3 regions of the Mesorhizobium sp. U510 genome follow, and region 3 is predicted to be linked to each of the others. Evidence: riboswitches for the same ligand, from Rfam matches in the RefSeq annotation. Region 3 holds a riboswitch; each other region holds the start of a gene.

Region 1 (6,108 bases), 1.4 Mb from region 3:
GCAGCGCCAGTTTTATGCCGCGTTCCCGAGCGGTCGAGGCCAGCTGGTCGCAGCCGTAGCGCCACCAGTCGTAGCCGCCGAGGATGCGTACCAGGATGATCTTGGCGTGGCGGGCGACGCTGTCGACCCAGAGGTCGACGGACATAGGGTGGCGCAGGTCGCGAAGCGCCGCCAGCCGCATCGAGGGCAAACGGCCGGCATCCGCCTTCCAGGCGGCCGCCAGCCCGGCGAGGTCGCTGTCGGTGAAGGACAGGGCCACGATATCCGCCGGCGTCTGCCGCAGATCGACCGGCTCGGCGAGATCGTCGAGCGAGGCGGAGGTCGTGGTGAGGATATGCATCGCGGCCCGTGTCTGAACTCAGCCGGCGAGTATACGCTCGATTGCCGGGCGGTTCAGCCCCTTGAGGCCGATGACGACCAGGCGCGAACGGCGGTCGTCCTCGGCGGTCCAGGCGCGGTCATAGTAATGATTGACGCGCGGGCCGACGGCCTGCAGCAAGAGCCGCATCGGCTTGCCGCCGACCTCGACGAAGCCTTTCACGCGCAGCACGTTTTCCTGTTCGGCGGCGGCGGCGACGCGTTGTGCCAGCTCATCCGGATTGGCGATCGAGGGAATGTCGACGATGAAGGTGTCGAAGTCGTCATGCTCGTGGTCGAAGGCGCCGTCATGATGGGATTTGCGGTTCTCGATGTCGTCCTCGACGGCGAGACCGAGCCCGAGCAGCACGGAGGGATCGACCTTGCCATGCGAGGTCGGCACGATCTTCACGGCACGGGCGGAGTGTTCGCCGATGATGGCGTTGGCGCGGGCCGAACCGGCGGCGTCCATAAGATCGCTTTTCGACAGGATGATCAGGTCGGCGCAGGCGATCTGGTCCTCGAACAGTTCCTCGACCGGGTCGTCATGGTCGAGGCTACCATCTTGCGCGCGCTGCGCCTGCAAGGCGTCCATGTCGTTGGCGACCCGGCCTTCGGCCAGTGCGGGACCGTCGACCACGGCGATGACGCCATCGACGGTGACGCGGCTCTTCACCGTCGGCCACTGGAATGCCTGGACCAGCGGCTTGGGCAGGGCCAGGCCCGAGGTCTCGATCAGGATGTGATCGACCTTGGGGTTGAGCGACAGGATCTGGTCGAGCGCCGGCACGAAATCGTCGGCCACGGTGCAGCAGATGCAGCCATTGGCCAGTTCGACGATGTTTTCCTCCGGGCAGGTGTCGATGCCGCAGCCCTTCAGAATCTCGCCGTCGATGCCGATGTCGCCGAACTCGTTGACGATGATGGCAATGCGCTTGCCGCCGGCGTTTTCCAGGAGATGGCGGACCAGCGTCGTCTTGCCGGCACCAAGGAAGCCGGTGACGACGGTGCAGGGGACGCGGGTGACGGAAGCGCTCATGATCAATCCTTCAGCAGGTTGAGGGGAGGAATGCGGGCAACGAGGCCGCGCTTGAGGGAATTGGGCCGACCGCGCCATGGAATGAGGCCGTCGGTCGAGGTGGCGAAGAGTTTGGCGCCGGTGACGAGGTCGGCGCCGCTGGTCGCGGTCAGGTCGCCGAAGACATAGCTCCAGCAACCGTCGCGCAGGATCGCGGCGCTCAGCCGGCGCTTGCAATTGCCGAGGCACTCGACCGTGCGGATGCGGATGTCATCGCTCGCAGCGGCTTGGCGCGTGTCTTCGGCTAGCAGTTCGCCGGCGCGGGGATGGGCGTCGGAGCCGGTCTCGTCGCGGCAGGAGGCGCAGACGATGACGGTGACGCCGGCCAAGGCATCCCCGTCGGCGGACGAATTGTCCGCTGTGCCAGCCGAAAAACTGCTGTTCTGGTCCAAAAACCGGGCTCCTTGCCCGGAAACCCGCCGGGCGATCGGATTCTTTTGTCGCAGACGGCAGGTCTCCTGGCTCGCGGGTCATCGCCTTGGGTGCCGCCTTCCCGGGAACGTCCCAGTGGCTTTCGGCCTTGGCTCTTCGCTTACAGTTGCGGGGACAGCCGCGGATTTGAGATCGAAATCCCGCACCGCATTCCCTCTTAGCCCCTGCCGTTGCGGGCAAGGGACCGTCTGGAGCGGATTTAGGCTTTTGCAGGCAGCGGTGTCAACGCGCGGCTACGACATGGCGATGTCGGCGAGCGCCGGACCCAGATCGCCGGCGGGTGTCACTTCGATGCGTTCAAGGCCAAGCCAGCCCTGCATCTGCTGCAGTTCCTCGAAGAGTTGCGCGGCGGTTTCAGGTGGCGCGCCGGGTTCGGCGTAGGCGGCGTGGATGCGCAGGACGCTGGCCGGCCGGTCAGCCTTGAGGTCAACGCGGGCGACGATCCGGTCGCCGAGCAGGAAGGGCAGGACGTAATAGCCGTATTGGCGCTTCTCAGCCGGCGTGTAGATCTCGATGCGGTAGTGGAAATCGAACAGCCGCTCCGAGCGCGAGCGCTCGAAGACGACCGGGTCGAACGGCGCCAACAGTGCGCGGGCCTCGATTTTCCGGGGCAGGCGGGCGTCCTTATGAAGGTAGGCCGGCTTGTCCCAGCCCTCGACACGCACCGGCAGCAATTCGCCCAGCTCGACCAGTTCCTCCAGCCGGCCTTTCATGTCGGCCGGCGATAGCCGAAAGTAGTCGCGCAGGTCGCCTGATGTCGCCACGCCATGGGCGCGGGCAGAAATGCGCAGCAATTCGCGGTGCGCGTCCTCGGCTGGCGGCACGGGCAGGTCGAGGATCGCCTGCGGCAGCACGCGCTCGGGCAAATCATAGAAGCGCTCGAAGCCGCGGCGGTGCGCCGTGGTGATGCGCCCGGCCCAGAACAGCCATTCGAAGGCATGCTTGGCATGGCTCCAGCCCCACCAGCCGCCCGAACCTTTCTGACCTTCCAGCGCCGAAGCGGCGATCGGGCCGCGCGCGGCGACCTCGCGGTAGATCTCTTCTATATAGGCGGCGTGCTCGCGGCCCCATTTGGCCAGGCCCAGATACATCTCGTCGCCCTGCTCGGCGCGCTGCATGCGCCAGCGCATCAGCGGATAGGTCTCGACCGGCAGGAAGGAAGCCTCATGCGCCCAGTATTCGAAGACGGTGCGCTTGCGCGTCACGGCGGCATTGTCGAGCAAGGTCAAGGGATAGGGGCCAAGGCGGGAATAAAGCGGCATATAATGCGCGCGCACCACCGCGCTGACGGAATCGATCTGCAGCAGGCCGGTGCGGGAGAGCACGCGGGCGAAGTGGCGGCGATCGGGTGTGCCATTTGGGCGGGGATCGAGAAACCCCTGTGCGGCGAGCGCGATGCGCCGGGCCATGGCAAGCGAGATTTTTTCCTTCATGCAGGTATCACTCTGGGCGCTTCTGCTGTGGGTCTGACGGGTGATTCCAGCCCATGCTAGCAGGGTTTTAGCGGCAACCCTGTCAGGAGAGAAAAGTGGAGTAAAAAACGAAGGAAATCAAACAGGAGCGGATCGGACCAGTTTCTCCGGATATGCCGTCCAGGTCGGCGTTTTGAACAAGGTTTGACTTGCTTCGCTGGAAGTGCTGCGCTAACCCTCGCCGCGTTGCAGCATAGGCCCCTTAAAACGGTTCAGCGGTTAATCTGTCACGCTTCCGCATTAAGGTCCGGTGCTGTAATCAAAGTGGATTGGCGCCAACGGAAAGCCGCTGCATGAACGCACTTCTCAGTTCGTACCTGCCCATCGTCCTGTTCATCGGCGTGGCGCTGGTCGTCGGCCTGGCGCTGCTGGCCGCACCGTTCCTTGTGGCCTACCGCAATCCCGATCCCGAAAAGCTTTCCGCCTACGAGTGCGGTTTCAACTCGTTCGACGATGCCCGCATGAAATTCGACATCCGCTTCTACCTGGTGTCGATCCTGTTCATCATCTTCGACTTGGAAGTGGCCTTCCTTTTTCCCTGGGCGGTGTCCTTCTCGAAGATCGGCATGCTGGGTTTCTGGTCGATGATGGTGTTTTTGGCAGTGCTGACCATCGGCTTTGCCTATGAATGGAAAAAAGGAGCGCTGGAATGGGATTGAACGACAGTTCAGGCACCCTCGTCGCGCCGAAGCCGAAGGGCATCATCGATCCCAACACCGGCCGGCCGGTGGGGGAGGACGATCCCTTCTTCCTCGAAATCAACAATGAGCTTGCCGACAAGGGTTTCCTGGTCACCTCGACCGAGGCGCTGATCACCTGGGCGCGCTCGGGCTCGCTGATGTTCATGACCTTCGGTCTGGCATGCTGCGCCGTCGAGATGATCCACACCTCGATGCCGCGCTACGATTCGGAGCGCTTCGGCGTCGCGCCGCGTGCGTCACCGCGCCAGTCCGACATCATGATCGTCGCCGGCACGCTGACCAACAAGATGGCGCCGGCGCTGCGCAAGGTCTACGACCAGATGCCGGAGCCGCGCTACGTCATCTCGATGGGCTCCTGCGCCAATGGCGGCGGCTACTACCACTATTCCTATTCGGTGGTACGCGGCTGCGACCGCGTCGTGCCTGTCGACATCTATGTGCCCGGCTGCCCGCCGAGCGCCGAAGCTTTGCTCTACGGCATTCTTCTCCTGCAGAAGAAAATCCGCCGCACCGGCACGATCGAACGGTAAATCCATGGCCGCATCCCTTAGCGAACTGTCGACCTATCTCGGCGAAAGGCTGATCGGTCGCGTCAATGGCGCTGACATTGCCTATGGCGAGCTCACCATTCATGTCGAGCCGCGCGACCTCATCGAAGTCGTGACTTTCCTGCGCGACGATGCGCGCTGCCAGTTCATCTCGATCATCGATGTCTGCGGCGCCGACTATCCGTCGCGGGCCAAGCGCTTCGACGTCGTCTATCACCTGCTGTCGCCGAAACAGAATGTGCGCATTCGCGTCAAGGTGCAGGCCGACGAGGAGACGATGGTGCCGTCGATCACCGGGGTTTTCCCCGGCGCCGACTGGTTCGAGCGCGAGACCTACGATCTCTATGGCGTGCTGTTCTCGGGCCATCCCGATCTGCGCCGCCTGCTGACCGACTACGGTTTCGAAGGCCATCCGCTGCGCAAGGATTTCCCGCTGACAGGCTTCGTCGAAGTGCGCTACGACGACGAAGCCAAGCGCGTCATCTACGAGCCGGTCGAGCTCAAGCAGGAATTCCGCAATTTTGATTTTCTTTCCCCTTGGGAAGGCACCGACTACGTGCTGCCCGGGGACGAAAAAGCCAAGACGAATTGAGGCGCCAGAATGGCTGAGACCTCCGTCCGCAATTTCAACATCAATTTCGGCCCGCAACATCCTGCGGCGCACGGCGTTTTGCGCCTCGTGCTGGAGCTCGACGGCGAAGTCGTCGATCGCGTCGATCCGCATATCGGGCTGCTGCATCGCGGCACCGAAAAGCTGATCGAGGCAAAAACCTATCTGCAGGCTGTGCCTTATCTCGACCGGCTCGACTATTGCGCGCCGATGAATCAGGAACATGCCTTCGCACTGGCCGCCGAACGCCTGCTCGGCATCGAAGTGCCGAGGCGCGGCCAGCTGATCCGCGTGCTCTATTGCGAGATCGGCCGCATCATGTCGCACATCCTCAATGTGACGACGCAGGCGATGGACGTCGGCGCGCTGACGCCGCCGCTGTGGGGTTTCGTCGAGCGCGAAAAGCTGATGGTGTTTTATGAGCGCGCCTCCGGCTCGCGCATGCATGCCGCCTATTTCCGGCCCGGCGGCGTCCATCAGGACCTGCCGCGCCAGCTGGTCGAGGACATCGGCAAGTGGATCGACCCGTTCCTGAAGTCGATCGACGACCTCGACAAGCTGCTGACCGGCAACCGCATCTTCAAGCAGCGCAATGTCGATATCGGCATTGTTTCGCTGGCCGATGCCTGGGCCTGGGGCTTTTCGGGCGTCATGGTGCGCGGTTCGGGCGCGGCCTGGGATCTGCGCAAGTCGCAGCCCTATGAATGCTATTCGGAAATGGATTTCGACATTCCGATCGGCAAGAACGGCGACTGCTACGACCGTTACCTCGTGCGCATGGAAGAAATGCGCCAGTCGGCCAGGATCATGCGCCAGTGCGTCGATCTTCTACTCGGCAAGGAAAGCACCGGCCCGGTGTCGAACCTCGACGGCAAGGTCGTGCCGCCCAAGCGCGCGGCGATGAAGCGTT
Region 2 (6,108 bases), 1.7 Mb from region 3:
TCAGAACGGCCACGCGCCTTTTCGTCGCATTCTACGGCGGTATCGGCCACTTGATGATCAATCCAGGTCGGTCGTCACAACGATATCGTGCTCTCGTAGCGAATTTCAAACCGAAGCAGGATTAATTGCCGCCCGAAGAGGGGCCTGCTGCAGGGCGGGCAGCGGATTGGCGGGATTAATCGTGTTTCAAGCTTGGGATGTGGACCCGAGCGACGCGTGGCCGTGTGGCCGATATCAAGAAGAAGACCAAGCGCTATCCCCTCCGATCTGACGCATGAGGAATGGTCGCGGATAAACCGTTCCTGCCGGGCGCGGCCAAGACCGGGCGGCGCGTGGTGACGGACCTGCGCGAGGTCTTGAACGCGATCCGCTACATGGCCCGATCAGATGGCGGCTGGCGCATGCTGCCAAAGGATTTCCCGCCCATATCGGTCGCGGTCGAGACGCCTTACGGACATGCCCACGAACTGCGCCAACTGGCTGGAACGTTCCCCGGCCTGACGGCGAAGCAGCAGGCGCCGATCAAAGCGCTGAACGCAGAATACGCCAAAACTCGAAGCCGAGTACGAGCATGCCAACGAACTGCCGGCCGATGTTGACGAACGGCTACCAGGGGCGGCTACGGCTGCACTCATTGTCGGATCTTCGACGAAGTCGGACATGAGACACAGCGCTATCGGAGTGACCGCATTGTTCTGCAACGATTTTCTCATTTGGCACGACACATGCGGGGGCTATCCCGCATGAGCGCTCCGTCAATCTCGATTGATGCGAGCAGGATTCAATCAAGGCGCAGTGCGTCGCTTCTGAAGATCAAGGAGAGAAAAGTATGGCGAGAGCGCGAATTGGCGTGGCGCGGGCAATGACAGCGGCTGTCGTCCTCATCGTTGCGGGACAGGCCGGCGCGGCAGATGTTGGGCAAGCCGCGAGCGTCCCGCAGGCAGAAGCCTGCGTCGCGGAAGCGCCAAGCCCCTGGCAGATCCGCCTGCGTGCGTTGGGGGTGATCACCGAGGATTCGGGCTATGTCAATGCGGTGCCCGGCTCCGGTCTTTCGTATTCGGACACCGTGACGCCGGAACTCGATATCTCATATTTCTTCACGGACAACATCGCCGCCGAACTCATACTCGGCACCACCTATGCCAACATCGATGGCCAAGGTGCGATCGGCGGGCTGGGCGAGGTCGGCAAGGTTTGGCTGCTGCCGCCCACGCTCACATTGCAGTATCATTTTACCGATTTCGGCGCCTTCGAGCCCTATATCGGCGCCGGCGTGAACTATACGATCTTCTATCATCAGCAAGTCGGCAGCGCCGATGATCTCAAGGTCAAGAACACATTCGGCGCCGCGCTGCAGGTCGGATTCGACTACATGGTGGACCAGCACTGGGGCGTCAACTTCGACGTGAAGAAGCTTTTCCTCAAGCCCGACTTCGACGTCACTGTCGCCGGCGCCAAGCTCACGGGCAAGGCCAAGCTCGATCCCTGGTTGATAGGCGCAGGTCTCACCTACCGCTTCTGAGGACGAAGCACGGGGCACTTTTCGAAGTCCGCGCGCGGATCTTCCGTGCCGAGAAGTGGACCCGCGATGGTTCTTAAAGGAGTTGTTGGCATGCGCGTAGAAAACGATCATTGCGACGTGATCGGTGTGCCGGCCGCTCCCACGCAACTTGATCGTCTTTCTTCTGCGATTCTGCGGCAGGGGGGGATGGCGCGAGTGTCGCTGCCAGGCGATGTGGTGACCTGGGCGGCAGCCCGTCACCAGACGCTCAGGCAGATGCTTTCCGACCAGCGTTTCAACAAGGACTGGCGACAGTGGCGGGCGCTGCAGGACGGCGAGATTCCCGAGGATCATCCGCTGATCGGGATATGCAAAGTGGACAACATGACCACGGCGCACGGCGCCGATCACCGGCGCTTGCGCGGCCTGCTGTCCAGCAGCTTCGCGCCCAGTCGTATCGCCTTGCTGGCGCCACGGGTCGAACAATGCGTCGATCGACTCCTGGCCGAGATGGCGCAGCGCGGCGGCAGTGCCGATCTGATGAGCGAGTTCGCCGCTCCGCTGCCCACCAACGTGATCGCCGAACTGCTCGGTTTGCCGGACGAACAGCGCGAAGAGATCGTCGCGCTCACCTACAGCCTGGCCAACACCTCCGCCACAGGCGAAGAGGTGCGACAGACGCGGCAGCGCATCCCGGAGTTCTTCCGTCGCCTGATCGCGCTCAAGCGGGGCCAGCTCGGCGATGATCTGGCTTCGGCCCTGATCGTCGCGCGTGACAAAGGCGAGCTCGTTTCCGACACCGAGCTCATCGACATGCTGTTCATGGTGCTCTCTGCGGGCTTCGTGACCACCGCCGGCGTCATCGGCAATGGCGTGCTGGCATTGCTGACGCATCCGCAGCAACTGCACTTGGTGCGCAGCGGCCAAGTTCAGTGGTCACAGGCGATCGAGGAGATCCTGCGCTGGGGCAGCTCAGCGGCCAATCTGCCGTTCCGCTATGCCACCCAGGACGTGGAGATCGACGGATGCCTGGTCCGCCGCGGCGATGCCGTCCTGATGGCGTTCCATGCGGCGAACCGGGACGAAAAGGCCTTCGGTCCCGGCGCCAACAGGTTCGATGTCACCCGGCGGCACAACCCGCATTTGTCATTCGGCGAGGGGCCGCATTCCTGCCTGGGCGCTGCGCTGGCGCGCCTGGAATTGTGCTGCGCCTTCCCTGCGCTGTTCGGGCGGCTGGAGGATCTGGCGCTGGCCATCGCCGCGGAGGACGTCGTCTACATGCCGTCTTACGTCATTCGCTGCCCGCAGCGCCTGCCGGTCACCTTCCGCCCTTCCGTCGCTTAGCGAGTGCGGCATGCACCCAGATACAGCGATTCTCGGTTCGCCGAGGTGGCTGGTCTCGCACGAGGGGGGCGAGCATGCCCGGTTACGCACGATCGTGGCGCCGGCCTTCAGCAACCGCAGGGTGAAGCTGCTCGCGCAGCAGGTCGAGGCGATCGCCGCGCAGTTGTTCGAGACGCTGGCGGTCCAGCCCCAGCCCGCCGACCTGAGGCGCCACCTCTCCTTTCCGCTTCCGGACATGGTTATCAGCGTGCTGATGGGCGAGTGCGCAAGCACGCTGAGCGAAGCCGAGCGGGAACAAGTACCGGGATTCCCGGCTGACCGTGACGACCTGGCCCGACTTTACGCCCTTTGAGCCCGGCGACCTCGATCTGATCGGCGTCGCCGATGGGGACAAGGATCTCTCCGAGCCTGCACTGATAAGAGGCGGCATCGTAAGCGGCTTTGGGCGAAAGAGACCGATCAGCGCAAGGGCATTATTCGCATCATCACATAAACATCTCGTTATATGTATTGACAAGGAGCGAAGCTGCTGTGATTGTGCGCATGTCGTGGTTCTCCGCGCGGCACTGCTGTAGCGGAGCTAAGAGGGAAGCCGGTGCGATGCCGGCGCTGCCCCCGCAACTGTTAGCGGCGAGCCAAGCCCATTGGTGTCACTGAGGCGAACGGCCTCGGGAAGACGGGCAGAGGCTTTGACCCGCGAGCCAGGAGACCTGCCACGACGAACAACGTCCACGGGCGGGGTGTCTCGGTGGCCGCGGTAGCCTGGCTTCGTGCCGCCTGCTCGCGCGTTCCTTGTCCCCACGCCCCAACCATCGGGGTATGGCATGACTGTCTCTCAACAAATTCCAGTGGCAACGCTCGGCGTGCCGCGTATCGGTCGACGGCGGGAACTCAAATTCGCGCTTGAAAGCTACTGGTCCGGAAAATCTCCCGCAGCCGACCTGCTCGCGACGGCGAAGGCGCTACGCGCCGCCAGCTGGAGGGAGCAGCACGATCGCGGCGTGTCGAAAATCCCGTCCAACGATTTCTCGCTTTATGACCATGTGCTCGACACCGTCGCCATGGTCGGCGCCGTGCCGGCACGATACGCCTGGACTGACGGCGAGGTCCCACTCGATACCTATTTCGCAATGGCGCGCGGCAACCAAGATCAGGCCGCTGATTGCGGACATGCCGGTGACGAGCATGCGGCCAACGGGCATGGCCTTGCCGCGATGGAAATGACCAAATGGTTCGACACCAACTATCACTACATTGTGCCGGAACTTACCGACGATCAGAGCTTTGCCCTCTCGTCGGCGAAACCGGTCGATCATTTCCTCGAGGCCAAGGCGCTCGGCATCCACACGCGCCCGGTCCTGCTTGGACCGGTTACCTTTCTCAAGTTGGCGAAGTCACCTGAGGAAGGTTTCAACCCTATCGCGCTCCTGCCACGGCTGCTGCCCGTCTACGAGGAGCTCCTGCGGAGGCTGAAGCTCGCGGGAGCCGATTGGGTGCAGATCGATGAGCCGGCGCTCGTGGTCGATCTGGTTCCCAACGAACGGGATGCGCTCCAATTCGCCTACTGCCGGCTGTCAAAAGCAGCACCTGAGTTGAAGATCATGGTCGCTACCTATTTCGGATCGCTCGGAGACAATCTCGAGACCGCAATTTCTCTGCCCGTGGCGGGACTGCACGTCGATCTCGTGCGCGCTCCAGAGCAGTTGGAGACCCTCGGCCGGCTCGCGCAGAAGGAACTTGTGCTCTCGCTCGGACTGATCGACGGCCGCAACGTCTGGCGTGCGAACCTGCCTGCCATACTTGACCGCATCAAGCCGATCGTCGCCGGCTGGCCGCTGGACCGCGTGGAGATTGCCCCGTCCTGCTCGATGCTGCATGTGCCGATCGACCTGGACATGGAGACGGCACTCGATGCGGATGTGAAGTCGTGGCTCGCCTTCGCGGCGCAAAAGACCGGCGAGCTGGTCGTGCTCGCCCGTGCGCTGGCCGAAGGCCGGGACGCGGTCGCCGCCGAACTGGAGGCGTCGGCTGAGGCTGCCGCCGTTCGCGCGACATCCGCGAAGGTGCATGATCCGCTCGTCGAAGGTCGGGTCGCCAGCATCAAGGTCGCCATGACGCGCCGGAAGAGCGCATTCGACGTGCGCTCCAAGCTTCAGGGCGACACGTTTGGCTTGCCATCCTTCCCCACCACGACGATCGGCTCCTTCCCGCAAACAGCCGAGGTTCGCAAGGCGCGGGCAGCCCATGCCAAGGGCGAGCTGAGTTACGTCGACTATGAGGCCTTCCTGAAAAAAGAGATAGAAGCCGCCGTTCGCTGGCAAGAAGAGATCGGACTCGACGTGCTGGTCCACGGCGAATTCGAGCGCAACGATATGGTGCAGTATTTCGCTGAGCAGCTCTGCGGCTTCGCCTTCACGCAACATGGGTGGGTGCAGAGCTACGGCTCGCGCTTTGTGCGACCCCCGATCATCATTGGAGATGTGTCGCGACAACAGCCCATGACATTACACTGGTGGCGATATGCCCAGTCGCTGACGCTAAAGCCGGTGAAGGGCATGCTTACCGGCCCGGTGACGATCCTCAACTGGTCCTTCGTCCGGGACGACCTTCCGCGCTCAGCCGTCTGCCGCCAGGTCGCGCTCGCCATTCGCGATGAAGTGAGCGACCTCGAAAAGGCCGGCGCCAGGATGATCCAGATCGACGAAGCCGCACTGCGCGAGGGCTTGCCGCTGCGCGAGGCCGACTGGCAGGCCTATCTCGACTGGGCCGTCGAATGCTTCCGGCTGGCTTCAACGGCGGTCGGCGATGCGACCCAGATCCACACCCATATGTGCTACTCCGAGTTCGGCGATATCGTGGACGCGATTGCCGCAATGGATGCCGATGTGATCTCCATTGAAACCTCGCGCTCGCAGATGGAACTGCTCGATACGCTCCGAAGCTTCAAGTATCCGAACGGGATCGGTCCTGGTGTCTATGACATTCACTCGCCGCGGGTCCCGGAAGTGGGGGAGATTTCCAACCTCATCATGCTTGCGCGCGAGCGATTGCTGGATGGCCAACTGTGGGTGAATCCCGACTGCGGTCTCAAGACGCGCAGATGGGAGGAGGTCCGCCCTGCCCTGATGAACATGGTGGCTGCAGCACGCGCAATTCGGGAAAAAGCGCAGACCGCGTAGGGCTCGGTGCCCCTCGCCGGCGGTGGGCGGCAACGCCACACACCGGGCAATCTTGGGGTGAGTCCATCCGGCGCACCCAAGGCA
Region 3 (6,108 bases):
GGGAGGGCCTGATCGGCGGAGTGGTATCGGCGAGCCTGCTCGGAGCTCTGCTGTCGTTCGTGACGCCATTCACGCCCCTGCAGGCGGCGTGTGTCGCCTTCGTCGTCTGTTCGATGGGGTTTCTGGGTGGGCTGGTCGCCTCGGCCATCAAGCGCGACCAGGGTGTCAAGGATTGGGGCCATCTCATCGAAGGCCATGGCGGCATGATGGACCGTACCGACAGCCTGGTCTTCGCTGCCCCGATCTTCTTTCACATCGTGCGCTACTTCTGGACAGTCTGAGACGGCAAGCTCTGAGCCGTCAGAGCCGGTTTCGCACGACCAGCGTGACGACGAAGAAGGCGCCGAGCGAACTGGTGATGATGCCGATCGGCAGTTCCTGCGGCGGCAGCAGGGTTCGCGCCAGAAGATCGCTTGCCAGCAACAGCACCGCCCCGAACAGCGCACAGCTGGCGATCAGCCGCAGATGCAAGGGACCGGCCAGCGGCCGCGACAAATGCGGGATCATAAGCCCGACAAAGCCGATGACGCCGGCGACCGAGACGAGAATTGCCGTCGAAAAGGCGGCAACGAGAAACGTCGTCCTGCGCATCCGCGCCACCGGCACGCCAAGGCTTTCGGCGGCACTTTCACCCGCCAGGAAGGCGTCCGGCCTGCGATGGTTCCACAGCCCGTAGGCCGCGATCGTGCCGGCGCCCAATGCGCCCAGCCAGACATTGTCCCAGCGCGCCAGCCCGAGCCCACCCATCGTCCAGAACAGCACCGAATGGGCGGCGCGCTGGTCGCCGGCAAAAACCAGATAGTTGGTCAAGGCCGTGAACAGGAAGGAAACGGCAAGGCCGGCGAGGATCAGCCGTTCCGGCCCCTGCCCCCGCACCCGCGCGACCAGCAGCAGGACGATGCAGGCGGCCAGTATGCCGCCGGTGAAGGCCGCGACCGGCAAGGTCCAGATGCCAAAACTGTCACCAAAGACGGTGATGACGGAAACAGCACCGGCCGCCGCCCCCGACGACAGGCCGAACAGGAAGGGATCGGCAAGATCGTTGCGGGTCACCGTCTGCAGCAAGGCGCCTGTTATGCCGAGGCCGCTGCCGACACAGACCGCCAGGATCGTGCGCGGCAGCCTGAGATCGACGACGATCTTGCCGACCGGGCCCGACACCTGGTGCTCGTTCAATCCGACGGCATGGCCAAGCGAGGCGATGACGTCAGTCAGCGGGATCAGTGTCGAACCATAGGCGATTGACAGCAGCACGAGGGCGACGACCGCTACCGTGCCCGCCACTGTCGCCAGCGCGAACGCCTTGTGCCCTGAAAGCGCACCGGATTTATGCCCAGGGGCAAGAAGCATCAGAACGCTTCCGGATGCATCGCCTTGGCGATCTTGCCGATCGCCTCGATGTTTGCCGGGCCGGGCGTCAGTTCGGCATAGCGGAGCGCCACGAAGCGCTCGTTCTTGACCGCGTCCGTCTCCTTCATCGCCGGGTGCGCCTTGAGGAAGTCGAGCAGTTTCTTGTAGCCGCCGCCATCCTGGTAATCGAGCAGGATGAGGAATTGCGGATTGCGCGACGCCACGGTTTCCCAATCCGTGTTGCCCCAGCTGGTGTCCATGTCGGCCATGATGTTGTCGCCGCCCGCCGCTGTGATCATGGCGCTCGGAATGGCGAATTTTCCGGCGGTGAACGGCTTGTCCTCACCTGAATCATAAAGGAACACCCGCGTCCCCTTTGCGCCGCCGACCTTGGCAGTGATATCAGCGAGCTGCGCCTTCCAGCCGGCAACAAGTTTTTTGGCTTCGGTCTCCTTGCCGAAGATCTTGCCCAGCTTTTCGACATCGCCATAGAGCAGATCCATCGAGGCAGCCGGACGGTTCTTGTCGAGATGGACGCAGCTTTCGGTCAGCACCAGCGTCTTGATGCCGTGCGGGGCGAGCGTGTCTGGCGTCACGTCGCCGCCCGGCTTCATGCCATAGTACCAGCCGGCGAAGAAGAAATCGGGCTCGACGGCGACGAGGTTTTCCAGCGTCGGGTATTTGGGCGCCAGTTCGGGAATAGAACCCTGCTCGGCCTTGAATTCGGGGCCGACCTTGTACCATCCGGTGATGCCGGTCAGGCCGACGATCGACGGCTGCAGCTTCAGCGCGAAGGCCATCTCGGCCATGTTGAGATCATGGATGACGGCGCGTTTGGGCGGCGCGTCGAAGGTCAGCGGCTTGCCGCAGCTGTCGACGGTGACCGGGAAGGCGAACGCTGACGAAGCCAGCAGCGAGAAGACGAGCGACTGGGCGAGACGTTTCACGGATTTTGCTCCTCGGTTGAACAATGTCGGATCAGGGATGGGGTCGATCAGGATGGCGGCGCGGAGCGGTTCGGAACATCGAAGACCGTGAGTTCGCGGTCTTCGGTCGGATGGCGCAGGCGAAACACGTCGACGCCGAAAATCTCGCGGATCAGCTTTTGGGTCAGCGCCTCGCGCGGCGCGGCAAGCGCATGCAGCCGCGCTTCGTTCATCACTGCGACCCTGGTGGCGAAGGGTGCCACCAGTGCCAGATCGTGCAGCACCGCGATCACCGTCATGCCGAAGCCGGCAATGAGTTCGAGCAATTCGCCACGGGCGCGCGGATCGAGATGGTTCGTCGGCTCGTCGAGGAACAGCACCTTCGGTTGCTGCGCGATGGCGCGCGCCAGCTGGGCGCGCTGGCGTTCGCCGCCCGACAGCGAGCCGATCGTGCGGCCAAGCAGCGGCAACAGGCCGGTCCGGCGCAACGCGTCGACGACGATGTCGCGCTCCTCGCTCCTGCGCCTCAGTCCGGCATGCGGGACGCGGCCGAGCTCGACATAGTCGATCACCGCCAGCCGCGGGTCCGGCTGGTCGGTCTGGCCGACAACGGCGACGTGCAGGGCCCGCTCGGCGGTCGAGATCCTGTCCAGGCGGCGCCCGCCAAGCTTCACCTCGCCGGAACTTGGCCTGAGCATGCCCGACAGCATGCGCAGCAGCGTGGTCTTGCCGGCGCCATTGGGGCCGATGATGGCAAGGCGATCGCCTGTGGCCACCGACAGGCTGACGGCGCGGACCAGATCGCGGCCATTGGCCATCGCGCAGAGGTCGCGTGCATGGAGGAGCGGCGCTGTCATCGGCTGTTGACCGCAAACTTGGCCGGCCCGGGAATACGAGCCAGCGTCTTGCCCGCCAGCCGCGGCGGACGCTGTCCGGAATTGCACCAGCCGTCGGCGAGCGAGGCGTAAAGCCTGGCAAATCGCACGAGATCGCCGGCGTCGGCCTCGGCGTCGATGGAGCCGAAGAGATAGGAAGCCTTGCCTGGCGCCTGGAAGGCCACGGTCAGCGGCCGCGCACAGCCCGCCATGCATTCGACGCCTTCGATCGTGAAGCCATGCGCCACAGCGGGTTCTTGGCAGGCCGCGAGCCGGGAGCGCAGATCGGCACACAGGCTTTCGCCCGACCTGATGCCGGTCGGGACGTCACGGCAAAGCGTGCACACGATGATGCGGTGATCGATGGCGCCGGCCAACTTCCGTCACTTTCCAAAACTGGCGACGGAAGGATGCTGGCGAGCCGGCCGACTAGACCGACGTCCACGTCTCCTCCCGGCACACCCCGTCCGGTCAACTCAGTGATGGCAGGTCTCCTGGCTCGCGGGTCTCGGCGCAATCCTGCCTTCCCAGCCTTGCCGGCCAGTGGCATGTCGGATCTTGCTCACCGCTTACAGTTGCGGGGGCAGCCACGGTCTCGACCTCTGCGGGTCTCACCGTGTTCCCTTTTCACCCCTTGCCTTTCGGCGCGGGGACCATCACGCACCCACCGTAGATTTCCATCGATCGCATCGCAATGAGTTTTTTGCGATGCCGCCGCACTTCATTCGATATGTAATAACATTACCTTTGAGGCGATATTTCGCGACGATGTCAACCCCCTGTCGTTGCGCAATAAGTCTTCGGCGGTACCTCGGTTTTCAGCCGCGAGCGGTCACCAGGCAGGAGGCATGACACCTGGCCGCGGTCGCCGAGGGAAACCGGCGCTACAGCTTTCTAAAAAAGCCTGACAGAATATTTGGACCCGCTTCGCCTGGCCGCAGTCTGATCCCGTCTTCAAAGCAATTCAGCATCACGCATTCGAAGCCGTAATGCGCGAGGAGCGCCACCAGCGAGTCACGGTCGAAATGGTGCAGGTGCTCGTTGGGCAGACGCATGCGCCACGTCCGGAACCACGCATCGCCATCGGCGCCAAGTTCACGCCAGCGGCAGTAAGGGACGGCGATGGCCAGGTGGCGGGTCTGAAGGCGGGCGAGGAAACCCAGATCCGGAATGTGCTCGAGCACGTCGAACATGGCGACGAGATCCCACGAGCCGGCGAGCGCCTCGTCCCAATCGACAAAGCGGACGCCCTCGGGCAGCGGAAATTTGGTGATGTCGCAGCCGGCACAGTCGGCAACCCCGGTAATCTTGGCGGCCTCAATGAAGGTGCCGGTGCCATAGCCAATCTCCAACACGGACCGCGGTATCTCACCGGTGATCCCCAGCACCCAGCCAAGCCGCTGATAGCCGAGCTTGATGGTCCGGTCGCTCAGATCCTCGTAATAGGAAATGTATTGCTTGTCGTATGTGATCGGCGTGGCGTCGATCTGGTGGATCACGCCGAAGCGGTCGAGGTTGTAGTTGTCTAGCACTCGCGGCGCCCCCGGGATTTCGAATGCTTATATGGCGGAGTTGAACGCAAGGTAAGCGGTTGGGGCGGGATGCCAAATCCTGGCAGGAGCGCGACCAGAACTAAATGTCACATTTGGGTCGACTGCCAACCGCCACTGCCAGGCTATGCAACGCGAAAAGCTGACACGCGACCTCCCGATACCAAAGTAAAAGCGTACGCGACCTCACCCTTCAAAACGGATGCACGACCCAACGACGCAGGCTATGTTACCCCGTCGGCAGACGTCATCGAAGGGGAGGACATGACATGCAGGCAATGCCGATAGCGCATCAAGCCGCGCAACCCGCGGTCGGCCCCATATCCTCCTTGACCGGCTATCCGGCCGCCATCCTGTGCTGGCTGCTTTCGGCTGGTGTCTATATCGCGGCCAAATGGGTGGCGCCTGAAATGCCGCCCTGGGGCCTCTGCTTTTGGCGGCTGACGCTTGCCTGCGCCATCCTACTGCCGATTGTGCACCGTCATCACGACGCCATGATTGGGCTTTTGCGAACTCGCGCCTTGGAGGTCGTCGCCGTAGGGGCGATCGGCCTCACCCTATGCCAGGGTATGATCTACCATGGCCTCAACGACACCAACGCCACCACGGCCGGCATCATCATGGCGCTTTCGCCTGTCATGACGATGGTGCTCGCGCGTTTCGTGCTTGGCGAACCGCTCGGATTGTGGAAGTCGCTTGGCGCGCTGGTTGCGCTCGCCGGAATGATTTTCATCGTTGCCCACGGGAACCTGACGGCGCTGCTGCAACTCGAGTTCAACGCCGGCGAGTTGTGGATCGTCGGCAGCGCGTTCTGCTGGGGCCTGTACACCGTGCTTTTGCGCCGTGCCAAATTCGGCATCGAACTCCTGCCGATGGTCGTGCTGCTGCTCGGCGCCGGTGCGCTGGTCGCGTTGCCTTTCCATTTGTGGGAATTGGTCAACGACGAACGCTCCGTCATGAACGTCCACAGCATTCTCGCGCTCGCCTATCTGGCAGGACCCGGCGGCGCCTTGATGTACTATTTCTACAACAAAAGCGTGGAAACACTCGGCGCGAGTCGGGCGAGCATGCTGCTCTACCTGCAGACGGTGTTCGTCGCCATGCTTGCCTATCTGCTGCTCGGCGAGGACTTGCACGATTACGATCTGGTCGGTGCGGCCTTCATTGTCGCCGGCATCGTACTCGCCACCGTAGTCAAACCCAGGCCAGCTCAACCACGCGTGGCGTAGAAATCTTGCGAGTGGCGGCGAAGCCGTTAGCGCCTAGACGACCCATGTCGGCCTTTGATGGACGGCGATAGCCGTTCGAATGACCGAAATGCTGCATGAAGTTGCCATTCTTCGACAGTCCCTCCCAAAACGAACAAGGCCCCTTCCGGGGCCTTGCATATCAAGCTCAATGCCGGGC

Evidence for each region. A riboswitch is a leader RNA that binds a small molecule or an ion and turns the genes downstream of it on or off. The one in region 3 is predicted to bind cobalamin.
Region 1: linked by a shared signal. The riboswitch ahead of ACLGL5_RS27020 (DUF1636 family protein) and the one ahead of ACLGL5_RS20140 (DUF1636 family protein) in region 3 are both predicted to bind cobalamin.
Region 2: linked by a shared signal. The riboswitch ahead of metE (5-methyltetrahydropteroyltriglutamate--homocysteine S-methyltransferase) and the one ahead of ACLGL5_RS20140 (DUF1636 family protein) in region 3 are both predicted to bind cobalamin.

What each region holds. Positions count from the first base shown of each region.
Region 1 covers NZ_CP180532.1:5,198,382-5,204,489, reverse strand. The annotation lists gene cobN (cobaltochelatase subunit CobN) at 1-340, opposite strand, end outside; gene cobW (cobalamin biosynthesis protein CobW) at 359-1,396, opposite strand; gene ACLGL5_RS27020 (DUF1636 family protein) at 1,399-1,827, opposite strand; cobalamin riboswitch at 1,867-2,071, opposite strand; gene ACLGL5_RS27015 (winged helix-turn-helix domain-containing protein) at 2,101-3,300, opposite strand; gene ACLGL5_RS27010 (NADH-quinone oxidoreductase subunit A) at 3,633-3,998, shown strand; gene ACLGL5_RS27005 (NuoB/complex I 20 kDa subunit family protein) at 3,989-4,570, shown strand; gene ACLGL5_RS27000 (NADH-quinone oxidoreductase subunit C) at 4,575-5,180, shown strand; gene ACLGL5_RS26995 (NADH-quinone oxidoreductase subunit D) at 5,190-6,108, shown strand, end outside.
Region 2 covers NZ_CP180532.1:2,172,963-2,179,070, reverse strand. The annotation lists gene ACLGL5_RS12400 (AraC family transcriptional regulator) at 1-50, opposite strand, end outside; gene ACLGL5_RS12395 (transposase) at 282-599, shown strand; gene ACLGL5_RS12390 (OmpW/AlkL family protein) at 830-1,522, shown strand; gene ACLGL5_RS12385 (cytochrome P450 family protein) at 1,613-2,845, shown strand; partial or broken gene ACLGL5_RS12380 (cytochrome P450) at 2,862-3,104, shown strand; cobalamin riboswitch at 3,378-3,577, shown strand; gene metE (5-methyltetrahydropteroyltriglutamate--homocysteine S-methyltransferase) at 3,694-6,024, shown strand.
Region 3 covers NZ_CP180532.1:3,845,073-3,851,180, reverse strand. The annotation lists gene ACLGL5_RS20160 (phosphatidate cytidylyltransferase) at 1-281, shown strand, start outside; gene ACLGL5_RS20155 (FecCD family ABC transporter permease) at 301-1,350, opposite strand; gene ACLGL5_RS20150 (ABC transporter substrate-binding protein) at 1,350-2,297, opposite strand; gene ACLGL5_RS20145 (ABC transporter ATP-binding protein) at 2,345-3,133, opposite strand; gene ACLGL5_RS20140 (DUF1636 family protein) at 3,130-3,528, opposite strand; cobalamin riboswitch at 3,619-3,824, opposite strand; gene ACLGL5_RS20135 (class I SAM-dependent methyltransferase) at 4,036-4,683, opposite strand; gene ACLGL5_RS20130 (DMT family transporter) at 4,971-5,930, shown strand.